One region of the Streptomyces sp. NPDC005955 genome, then DNA from elsewhere that is predicted to be linked to it. Evidence: predicted binding sites of a transcription regulator. Region 1 holds the regulator's gene; each other region holds the start of a gene.

What was found. The regulator HrcA, encoded in region 1, represses chaperone genes, less so after heat shock. The targets are predictions, from matches to a motif close to TTNGCACTCNGNNNNNCNGAGTGCNAA.
Region 2: the regulator HrcA is predicted to act here: its motif matches at 1,851-1,877, upstream of groES (co-chaperone GroES).
Region 3: the regulator HrcA is predicted to act here: its motif matches at 1,263-1,289, upstream of groL (chaperonin GroEL).

The regions. Positions count from the first base shown of each region.
Region 1 is NZ_JBIAIF010000002.1:240,495-243,766, forward strand. Features, by position in the region: gene dnaJ (molecular chaperone DnaJ) at 1-867, opposite strand, end outside; gene hrcA (heat-inducible transcriptional repressor HrcA) at 868-1,884, opposite strand; gene ACFYOU_RS06445 (MBL fold metallo-hydrolase) at 2,135-2,863, shown strand; gene ACFYOU_RS06450 (DUF3097 family protein) at 2,909-3,272, shown strand, end outside.
Region 2 is NZ_JBIAIF010000007.1:257,310-260,581, reverse strand. Features, by position in the region: gene groL (chaperonin GroEL) at 1-1,271, opposite strand, end outside; gene groES (co-chaperone GroES) at 1,398-1,706, opposite strand; gene ACFYOU_RS19730 (polysaccharide deacetylase family protein) at 1,966-2,793, opposite strand; gene ACFYOU_RS19725 (polysaccharide deacetylase family protein) at 2,790-3,272, opposite strand, start outside.
Region 3 is NZ_JBIAIF010000001.1:1,050,328-1,053,599, reverse strand. Features, by position in the region: gene ACFYOU_RS04510 (MoaD/ThiS family protein) at 1-177, shown strand, start outside; gene ACFYOU_RS04505 (cold-shock protein) at 639-842, shown strand; gene groL (chaperonin GroEL) at 1,451-3,073, shown strand.

The DNA of each region.
Region 1 (3,272 bases):
GCCGTCCAGGGTCTCCAACGGCACCTTGGTGCCCAGCGAGGCCGCCGTCATCGGCAGCGTCACCGTGCAGTGCAGATCGTCGCCGCGCCGCTGGAAGACCGCGTGCGGCAGCTCGTGGATCTCGACGTACAGGTCACCGGCGGGGCCGCCGCCGGGGCCGACCTCGCCCTCGCCCGCGAGCTGGATGCGGGTGCCGTTGTCGACACCGGCCGGGATCTTCACCGTCAGGGTGCGACGGGAACGGACCCGGCCGTCGCCCGCGCACTCCGGGCACGGGGTGGGCACGACCGTGCCGAAGCCCTGGCACTGGGGACACGGACGCGAGGTCATGACCTGGCCGAGGAACGACCGGGTCATCTGCGACACCTCGCCCCGACCGCGACACATGTCACAGGTCTGGGCACTGGTGCCGGGCGCCGCGCCCTCGCCGTTGCAGGTGTTGCAGACGACGGCGGTGTCGACCTGGATGTCCTTGGTGGTCCCGAAGGCCGCCTCGTCCAGCTCCACCTCCAGCCGGATCATCGCGTCCTGACCGCGCCGGGTGCGGGATCGGGGACCGCGCTGGGACGCCGTTCCGAAGAAGGCGTCCATGATGTCGGAGAAGTTTCCGAAGCCACCGGCGCCGAAGCCGCCGGGTCCACCGCCCGCCTGGGACAGCGGATCGCCGCCGAGGTCGTAGACCTGCTTCTTCTGCGGGTCCGACAACACCTCGTAGGCGGCGTTGATCTCCTTGAACCGCTCCTGGGTCTTCGGATCGGGGTTGACGTCCGGATGCAGCTCGCGCGCGAGCCTCCGGAACGCCTTCTTGATCTCGTCCTGGGACGCGTCGCGGCGTACGCCTAGTACGGCGTAGTAGTCCGTGGCCACTTACGACTCCGCCAGGATCTGTCCGACGTAACGTGCCACTGCGCGTACTGCTCCCATCGTTCCCGGGTAGTCCATGCGGGTCGGGCCGACCACGCCGAGCTTGGCGACTGCCTCGCCGCCCGAACCGTAGCCCACCGACACGACGGACGTGGAGTTGAGCCCCTCATGGGCGTTCTCGTGACCGATCCTTACGGTCATGCCCGAATACTCCGCCTCGCCGAGGAGCTTGAGGAGGACGACCTGCTCCTCCAACGCCTCCAGGACGGGCCGGATCATGAGGGGGAAGTCATGTCCGAAGCGGGTGAGGTTGGCGGTACCGCCGATCATCAACCGCTCCTCGGTCTCCTCGACCAGCGTCTCCAGCAGAGTGGAGAGGATGGTCGAGACACTGCCCCGGTCCTCGGTGTCGAACACCTCGGGCAGGTCCTGCACCAGTTGCGGCACGTCGGCGAACCGACGACCCGCGACCCGGCTGTTGAGCCGCGCCCGCAGATCCGCGAGCGAGGTCTCGCCGAACGGAGCCGGGCAGTCCACCATCCGCTGCTCCACCCGACCGGTGTCGGTGATCAGGACGAGCATCACCCGGGCCGGGGCCAGCGACAGCAGTTCCACGTGCCGCACCGTCGAACGGGTCAGGGACGGGTACTGCACCACGGCGACCTGCCGGGTCAGCTGCGCCAGCAGCCGGACCGTGCGGCCCACGACGTCGTCGAGGTCCACCGCCCCGTCGAGGAAGTGGTGGATGGCCCGGCGTTCAGGGGCCGTCATCGGCTTGACCCCGGCCAACTTGTCCACGAACAGGCGGTACCCCTTGTCGGTGGGGATGCGCCCCGCACTGGTGTGCGGCTGGGCGATGAACCCCTCCTCCTCCAGTGCCGCCATGTCGTTACGGACCGTGGCCGGGGAGACACCCAGACGGTGCCGTTCGGTCAGCGCCTTGGAGCCGACCGGCTCCTCCGTGCCGACGTAGTCCTGGACGATGGCGCGCAACACTTCCAGCCTGCGTTCACTGAGCACCGCGCACCTCCCGTTCCTCTGGTTCCCTCTGCGCCGGCGCGGGTCCGACCCGGCTCCGCGGAACGGTTCCTGGCACTCATGACAGTCGAGTGCCAGCGTTCCCAGCCAAGTGTACGGCCGGTGGGTACGCACGTAGCAAGGCCGTGTCACGAGCCACTGCGCCGCGTCGTCCGGCCACGCGTCCCGGCCGGCCGCCCGCCGGGTCCGGGGCGGAGCCGCGCGCCCGCCGGCCATGACCTAGCGTCACGGTATGCGGACGACACGGGACATCCCCTGGGCGGCGGAGGGCTGGGAGCGGATCGGGCCCCGGACGGGACGGCGGCGGCTGCCCGGCTGGGACTGCACGGTCGGGCTGGTCGCGGGCGAACGGGCGGCCCTGCTGGTGGACGCGGGCTCCACCCTGCGGGAGGGCGCCGAGCTGCGGGAGCAGGCCGAGCGGCTGCTCGGCGGCGGGCGCGTCACGCACCTCGCGCTGACCCATCCGCACTTCGACCACGTCCTCGGCGCGCCGGCGTTCCCCGGGGCGACGGTGTACGGGGCGGCCGGCGTCGGTGCGCTGCTGGTCGCGGGGCGGGAGGAACTGCGGGACGACGCGGTGCGGTACGGGGTCGACCCCGGTGCGGCCGCGGCGGCGGCCGGGGCGCTGCGCGCGCCCGGGGTGGAGGTGTCGGGGACGCTGGCCCTGGACCTGGGGGGCGTGTCGGTCGTCCTCGCGGACGTGGGACCCGGGCACACCGGGCAGGACCTGGTCGTGGTCGTCGCCGGGGAACCGCCGGTGGTGTTCTGCGGCGATCTCGTCGAGGAGTCCGGGGAGCCGCAGGCGGGGCCCGACGCCCACCCGGCGGCGTGGCCGGGCGCATTGGACCGGGTGCTGGCGCTCGGCGGGCCGACCGGGCGGTACGTGCCGGGGCACGGGGCCGTGGTGGGGGCGGCGTTCGTCACGGCCCAGCGGGACGTGCTGCGCACGGCGGCGGGCTGAGGCGGCCCGGGGCGGGGCCGTCGCCGGGCGTTCTATCGTCGCGGGATGCGTCAGTACTCAGCGGATCTGACTCCGCCCTGGAAGAAACAGAGCGCCGCACCCGAGGTCCCCGCGGAGGCGGACCTCGTGGTGGAGGAGGTCGCGACGGGGTTCTGCGGCGCGGTGGTCCGGGTGGAGGCGGGCACCGTCACCCTGGAGGACCGGTTCGGCAAGCACCGGGTCTTCCCGATGGAACCGCGCGGGTTCCTGATCGACGGCAAGCCGGTCACCCTGGTCCGCCCCGGACGCCCGGCCCCCGACCGTCCCCAGCGCACCGCCTCCGGCTCGGTGGCCGTACCGGGGGCGCGGGCGCGGGTCGCACGCGCCGGGCGCATCTACGTCGAGGGCCGTCACGACGCCGAACTCGTCG
Region 2 (3,272 bases), on a different contig from region 1:
TTGGAGGCGTGGACGAGCGCGGAGCCACCACCGGAGACGATGCCCTCCTCGACCGCGGCGCGGGTCGCGGAGATGGCGTCCTCCAGACGGTGCTTCTTCTCCTTGAGCTCGACCTCGGTCGCGGCACCGACCTTGATCACGCAGACGCCGCCGGCGAGCTTGGCGAGGCGCTCCTGGAGCTTCTCGCGGTCCCAGTCGGAGTCGGTGTTCTCGATCTCGGCCTTGATCTGCGCGACGCGACCGGCGACGTCCTCGGAGTTGCCGCCACCGTCGACGATGGTGGTGTCGTCCTTGCTGACCGTCACGCGGCGGGCGGTGCCCAGCACGTCCAGGCCGACCTGGTCGAGCTTGAGGCCGACCTCTTCGGCGATGACCTGGGCACCGGTGAGGGTGGCGAGGTCGCCGAGCATCGCCTTGCGGCGGTCACCGAAGCCGGGGGCCTTCACGGCGACGGCGTTGAACGTGCCGCGGATCTTGTTGACCACCAGGGTCGACAGGGCTTCGCCCTCGACGTCCTCGGCGATGATCAGCAGCGGCTTGGAGCCACCCGCCTGGATGACCTTCTCCAGCAGCGGCAGCAGGTCCTGGATGGAGGAGACCTTGCCCTGGTTGATGAGGATGTACGGGTCTTCCAGGACGGCTTCCATGCGCTCCTGGTCCGTCACGAAGTACGGCGACAGGTAGCCCTTGTCGAAGGCCATGCCCTCGGTGAAGTCCAGTTCGAGGCCGAACGCGTTGGACTCCTCGACGGTGATGACACCGTCCTTGCCGACCTTGTCCATGGCCTCGGCGATCAGCTCGCCGACCTGCGGGTCCTGGGCGGAGAGCCCGGCGACGGCCGCGATGTCGGACTTCTCGTCGATCGGACGCGCGGTGGCGAGCAGCTCGTCGGAGACGGCCTTGACCGCGGCGTCGATGCCCTTCTTCAGGGAGGCCGGGGAGGCGCCGGCGGCAACGTTGCGCAGGCCCTCCTTGACCAGGGCCTGGGCCAGCACGGTGGCGGTGGTGGTGCCGTCACCCGCGATGTCGTTGGTCTTGGTCGCCACCTCCTTCACCAGCTGCGCGCCGAGGTTCTCGTAGGGGTCCTCGATCTCCACCTCACGGGCGATGGTGACGCCGTCGTTGGTGATGGTCGGGGCGCCGAACTTCTTGTCGATGACGACGTTGCGGCCACGGGGGCCGATCGTCACCTTCACGGTGTCGGCAAGCTTGTTGACGCCGCGCTCAAGGGCGCGACGGGCGTCCTCGTCGAACTTCAGGATCTTCGCCATGGGAGCGGTTCAGCCCTCTCAGAAACTGCAGGAAAAGCGGTGAACGGACCGCGCCCCCGGCACCCGGCTCAGCTTCGCGGGGGGCCAGGGGCGCAGCACACAACAAGATTCGTTGCGCTCGGTGAACTACTTCTCGATGATCGCGAGCACGTCGCGGGCCGAGAGGACGAGGTACTCCTCGCCGTTGTACTTCACCTCGGTGCCGCCGTACTTGCTGTAGAGAACGACGTCGCCGACGGCTACGTCGAGCTCGACGCGCTTGCCGTCCTCGACACGGCCCGGGCCCACGGCCAGGACGACGCCCTCCTGGGGCTTCTCCTTGGCGGTGTCCGGAATGACCAGGCCCGAAGCCGTGGTCTGCTCGGCGTCGAGCGGCTGGACCACAATGCGGTCCTCGAGCGGCTTGATGGCAACCTTGGAGCTGGTGGTCGTCACGATCCGACCTCCCCCTTCGGAGATCTCACGGGGTTAACTGTCTGAGGTGGCGACCAGGTGGATCCGTCGTCGCGGGTGCCGGACCTGCCTGTCGCTGCTGGCACTCACCAGTGGAGAGTGCCAGGGCCGAGACTATGACCGCGATTAGCACTCGGTCAAGCGGAGTGCCAACGCGCCCTCCGTCCGAGCGTCCGGAACGCCCCCCTCAACGGCCCCCGGAAGGCAGTCGTCGGGCCGGGTCCGCGGGGGTCGGACGGGGTCAGACGTAGTCGGTGAGCCGGGCGACGGCGAGGCCCCGGGCCTGGGCGCGGCGCAGCAGCCGGAGGGTCGCGGTGGTGGCGGAGGTGCCCGCCGGGGGGTCGGCGACGAGCACGTCCCCGGGGTTCAGCGGGGCGTCCGGGGCGGGGACGGGTCGACCGGTGACCACGGCGGCCATGCCGCAGTCGGCGGCGGCCCGTAGCGTCGCGCGGTCATGGGCCCCGTGCGGCGGGCGCAGCAGGTCCGGCCGGATGCCGAAGCGGCCGTGCAGCTTGTCGCGTTGGCCGCAGATCTCGGCGCGCTGCCCGACGTAGGGCAGGCCCGGCAGGTAGGGGTGGTCGAGGGTGTGGTTCTGCACGTCCACGCCGAAGGGCCGCAGCCGCGCCAGTTCGGCGTGGCCGGGACCCGGGGCCCGGTCGGTGAGGAAGACGGTGACCGGGAGGCGCAGGTCACGGACGAGTTCGCCGAACCGGGGGTCCTGGCCCACGCCGTCGCCGTAGATCAGGAAGACGACCGGGTCCCGGGTGGGGACGCGGTCGATCACCGGCGCGAGGTCGGCGACCGGGGGTGCGCCGGGGGCGCTCGCCCCGCCCGGGCGCGCGGGCCTCGGGGCGGGGGTGAGCGGTGCGGTCAGCCCCCAGCGGCGGTGCGCGTCCGGCGCCGGGCCGGGTGCCGGGTCGCCCCCGCGCGGGGCGGTCCGGTGCACCCCGTCGGCCCGGTCGGCGGGGTGCGTGCAGCCGGTGAGGGCCGGGGCGAGGGCCGCGGCGACCAGCAGGGCGGCCAGCCGGCGCGGGGGAACGCGTCGTCCGGACCGCCCGCGGGCACTCACAGATAGTCCTCCAACTTCGCCACGGCGTAGCCCTGGTCGGTGATGAGCGTCAGGAACCGGCGGATGGTGTCGGGCATGGTGCCGTCCCAGTCCTTGCGGCCGCGGAAGTGGGTGAGGACGATGTCGCCGGGCCGCAGGCTCTTGTCGTACTCGCGGTACTCCCAGCGGTCGACGAAGACCTCTTCGTTCCACAGCGGCACCTGGGTGATGCCGCACGCCTTCGCGGCGCGCAGGGTGTCCTCGTTGTAGTTGCCGTAGGGCGGCCGGAAGACGGTGGGGCGGGTCCCGTACTGCTTCTGGAGGACGTCCTGCATCCCGCAGATCTGGTGCTTCTGCTGCGCGTAGGACAGGCCCGGCAGGTACGGGTGGGTCAGCGTGTGGTTGTTGAGGGTGACCCCGGCGTCGCGCATCTTGCGGAAGTAGCCGTAGTCCTCCTTGACCAGGTAGTCGCTGAGGAACGCGGTGTACGGGACGTCGAG
Region 3 (3,272 bases), on a different contig from region 1:
GACCTGGAGAAGAACCACGCCGGAATCGCGGGGCGCGTCCTGGACGACCAGGGCAAGCTGCGCCGGTTCGTGAACGTGTACGTCAACGACGACGACGTCCGCTTCGAGCAGGGCCTCGGCACCGCCACGCCCGACGGCGCCGGTGTGTCGATCATCCCCGCGGTCGCCGGCGGCTAATCCTGCGCTCCGAGCCTGCGCTCCGGGCCCCCGTCCCGCGGGTCGGCGGGCCTGACGCTGCGTCACCGTGATGACCCCCTCCGCAAGAGAAGCGGAGGGGGTCATTCCATAGGATTGAACGCGATAGGGTTGGGGAAATGGCTCGCGCGCTTGTCCTTCACACATATGACTTCTCGGCCGCGCGGCGACAAGAAGTAGCCAAAGAGCATTATCGAATTAGCCCCTTTGTGGCATTTGCTGGGCCCGACTTGCCCTGAATTCCAGTCAATTATCTGGACATCTCCGATGCGTCGTGCCCGGATTTCTCGTCCGGTTGACCTGTTGCAGACGGCAGTTGGACAGATACATTCAGCGGCGGTCGACGCGTTCCGGCGCACACCCCCAACCGTTGGGGGGTGGAGGTATGACCCGGGTCCGCGAAGTGCGGTCCTGTGCAAGGGCCAGTAATAGGGGAGTTAGGCATGGCTCAGGGCACCGTCAAGTGGTTCAACGCGGAGAAGGGCTACGGCTTCATCGCGGTCGACGGTGGTGCGGATGTTTTCGTCCACTACAGCGCGATTCAAATGGACGGGTACCGCACCCTTGAAGAGGGCCAGCGGGTCGAGTTCGAGATCTCGCAGGGTCAGAAGGGGCCGCAGGCGGATATGGTCCGCGTGGCCGTCTGAGCCGCGCGTCGACTGGCTGCGACGTTTACGGAGGGTCCGCACCCGGCAGGGGTGCGGACCCTCCGCATTGCCCGCGCGGGTGCGGGGTGGTTGCCCGCGCAGTTCCCCGCGCCCCTAACGGGGCCCGCCTCGGGTCAGGCGACGACGCTGGGTAGCGCCCCCCTTCAGGGGCGCGGGGAACTGCGCAAAACAACAGCGCACCCGCACCGGGCGACGCACCCGCAGGGAAGCGCACCGAAGGGGCGCGGGGAACTGCGCGGGCAACCACGGCGCACCCGCAGGAGGCAACGCACCCCGCAGGGGAACGCACCTGTGCGTCGCAAGAGCGGAACGCCGCTGACCTGCGGTGGAGCCCTCGGGGGGTCGCCGGAAAACGTCAAGCCGCTTGCACTCGCACCGGTCGAGTGCTAATCATTGGCGTTAGCACTCTACGAGTGAGAGTGCTACGAAGGACCGGGTCGGTGAGGCCCGCGGGCCGGGTGGGGCAAGGATTTCGCCCGGTGTCGCAGGTCGTCCGTCGCGGGCGCCAGCGCGGTCCGTACCATCCGCTCCCACGCTCTCGTCAGGGCGCGGGTAGGACCCCCTTCAGTCCGGGAGGACCACTTCACATGGCCAAGATCATCGCGTTCGACGAGGAGGCGCGGCGCGGCCTTGAGCGCGGTATGAACCAGCTCGCCGACGCCGTCAAGGTCACCCTCGGCCCCAAGGGCCGCAACGTCGTCCTTGAGAAGAAGTGGGGCGCCCCCACGATCACCAACGATGGTGTCTCCATCGCCAAGGAGATCGAGCTCGAAGACCCCTACGAGAAGATCGGCGCCGAGCTGGTCAAGGAGGTCGCGAAGAAGACGGACGACGTCGCCGGTGACGGCACGACGACCGCGACCGTCCTCGCCCAGGCGCTGGTGCGCGAGGGTCTGCGCAACGTCGCCGCGGGTGCCAACCCGATGGCCCTGAAGCGCGGCATCGAGAAGGCCGTCGAGGCCGTCTCCGCCGCCCTGCTGGAGCAGGCCAAGGACGTGGAGACCAAGGAGCAGATCGCCTCCACCGCCTCCATCTCCGCCGCCGACACCCAGATCGGTGACCTCATCGCCGAGGCCATGGACAAGGTCGGCAAGGAAGGCGTCATCACCGTCGAGGAGTCCCAGACCTTCGGTCTGGAGCTGGAACTCACCGAGGGCATGCGCTTCGACAAGGGCTACATCTCGGCGTACTTCGCCACCGACATGGAGCGTATGGAGGCGTCCCTGGACGACCCGTACATCCTGATCGCCAACTCCAAGATCGGCAACGTCAAGGACCTGCTGCCGCTCCTGGAGAAGGTCATGCAGTCGGGCAAGCCGCTGCTGATCATCGCCGAGGACGTCGAGGGCGAGGCCCTGTCGACCCTGGTCGTGAACAAGATCCGCGGCACCTTCAAGTCCGTCGCCGTCAAGGCCCCGGGCTTCGGCGACCGCCGCAAGGCCATGCTCGGCGACATCGCGATCCTCACGGGCGGCGAGGTCATCTCCGAGGAGGTCGGCCTCAAGCTGGAGAACGCGACCCTGGACCTCCTGGGCCGCGCCCGCAAGGTCGTCATCACCAAGGACGAGACCACCATCGTCGACGGTGCCGGTGACACGGACCAGGTTGCCGGTCGCGTCAACCAGATCCGCGCCGAGATCGAGAACTCCGACTCCGACTACGACCGCGAGAAGCTCCAGGAGCGCCTGGCGAAGCTCGCGGGCGGCGTGGCCGTCATCAAGGCCGGCGCCGCGACCGAGGTGGAGCTCAAGGAGCGCAAGCACCGCATCGAGGACGCCGTTCGCAACGCGAAGGCCGCCGTCGAAGAGGGCATCGTCGCCGGTGGTGGCGTGGCCCTGCTCCAGGCGACCGCCGTCTTCGAGAAGCTGGAGCTGGAGGGCGACGAGGCCACCGGTGCCGCCGCCGTCAAGCTCGCGCTTGAGGCTCCGCTGAAGCAGATCGCCGTCAACGCCGGCCTTGAGGGTGGCGTCGTCGTCGAGAAGGTGCGCAACCTGACCCCGGGTCACGGGCTCAACGCCGCGAGCGGTGAGTACGTCGACATGATCGCCGAGGGCATCCTCGACCCGGCGAAGGTGACGCGTTCCGCGCTGCAGAACGCCGCGTCGATCGCTGCGCTGTTCCTCACGACCGAGGCTGTCATCGCTGACAAGCCGGAGAAGGCTGCGGCTGCCGCGCCGGGCGGTATGCCCGGTGGCGACATGGACTTCTGAGCCTCTTCGGCTCGGACTCCGCGTCTCGTTCCGAGGGCGGCACCCCCTGGTGGGGTGCCGCCCTCGGGCGTTCCCGTCTCGTTCGTCCGCGGGTGCGTGGGGGTTGCTCGCGCCGTTCCCCGCGCCCCTTCGGTGCGCTTCCCTGCGGGTGCGTTGTTCGGTGGGGGTGCGCTGTGGTTTTGCGCAGTTCCCCGCGCCC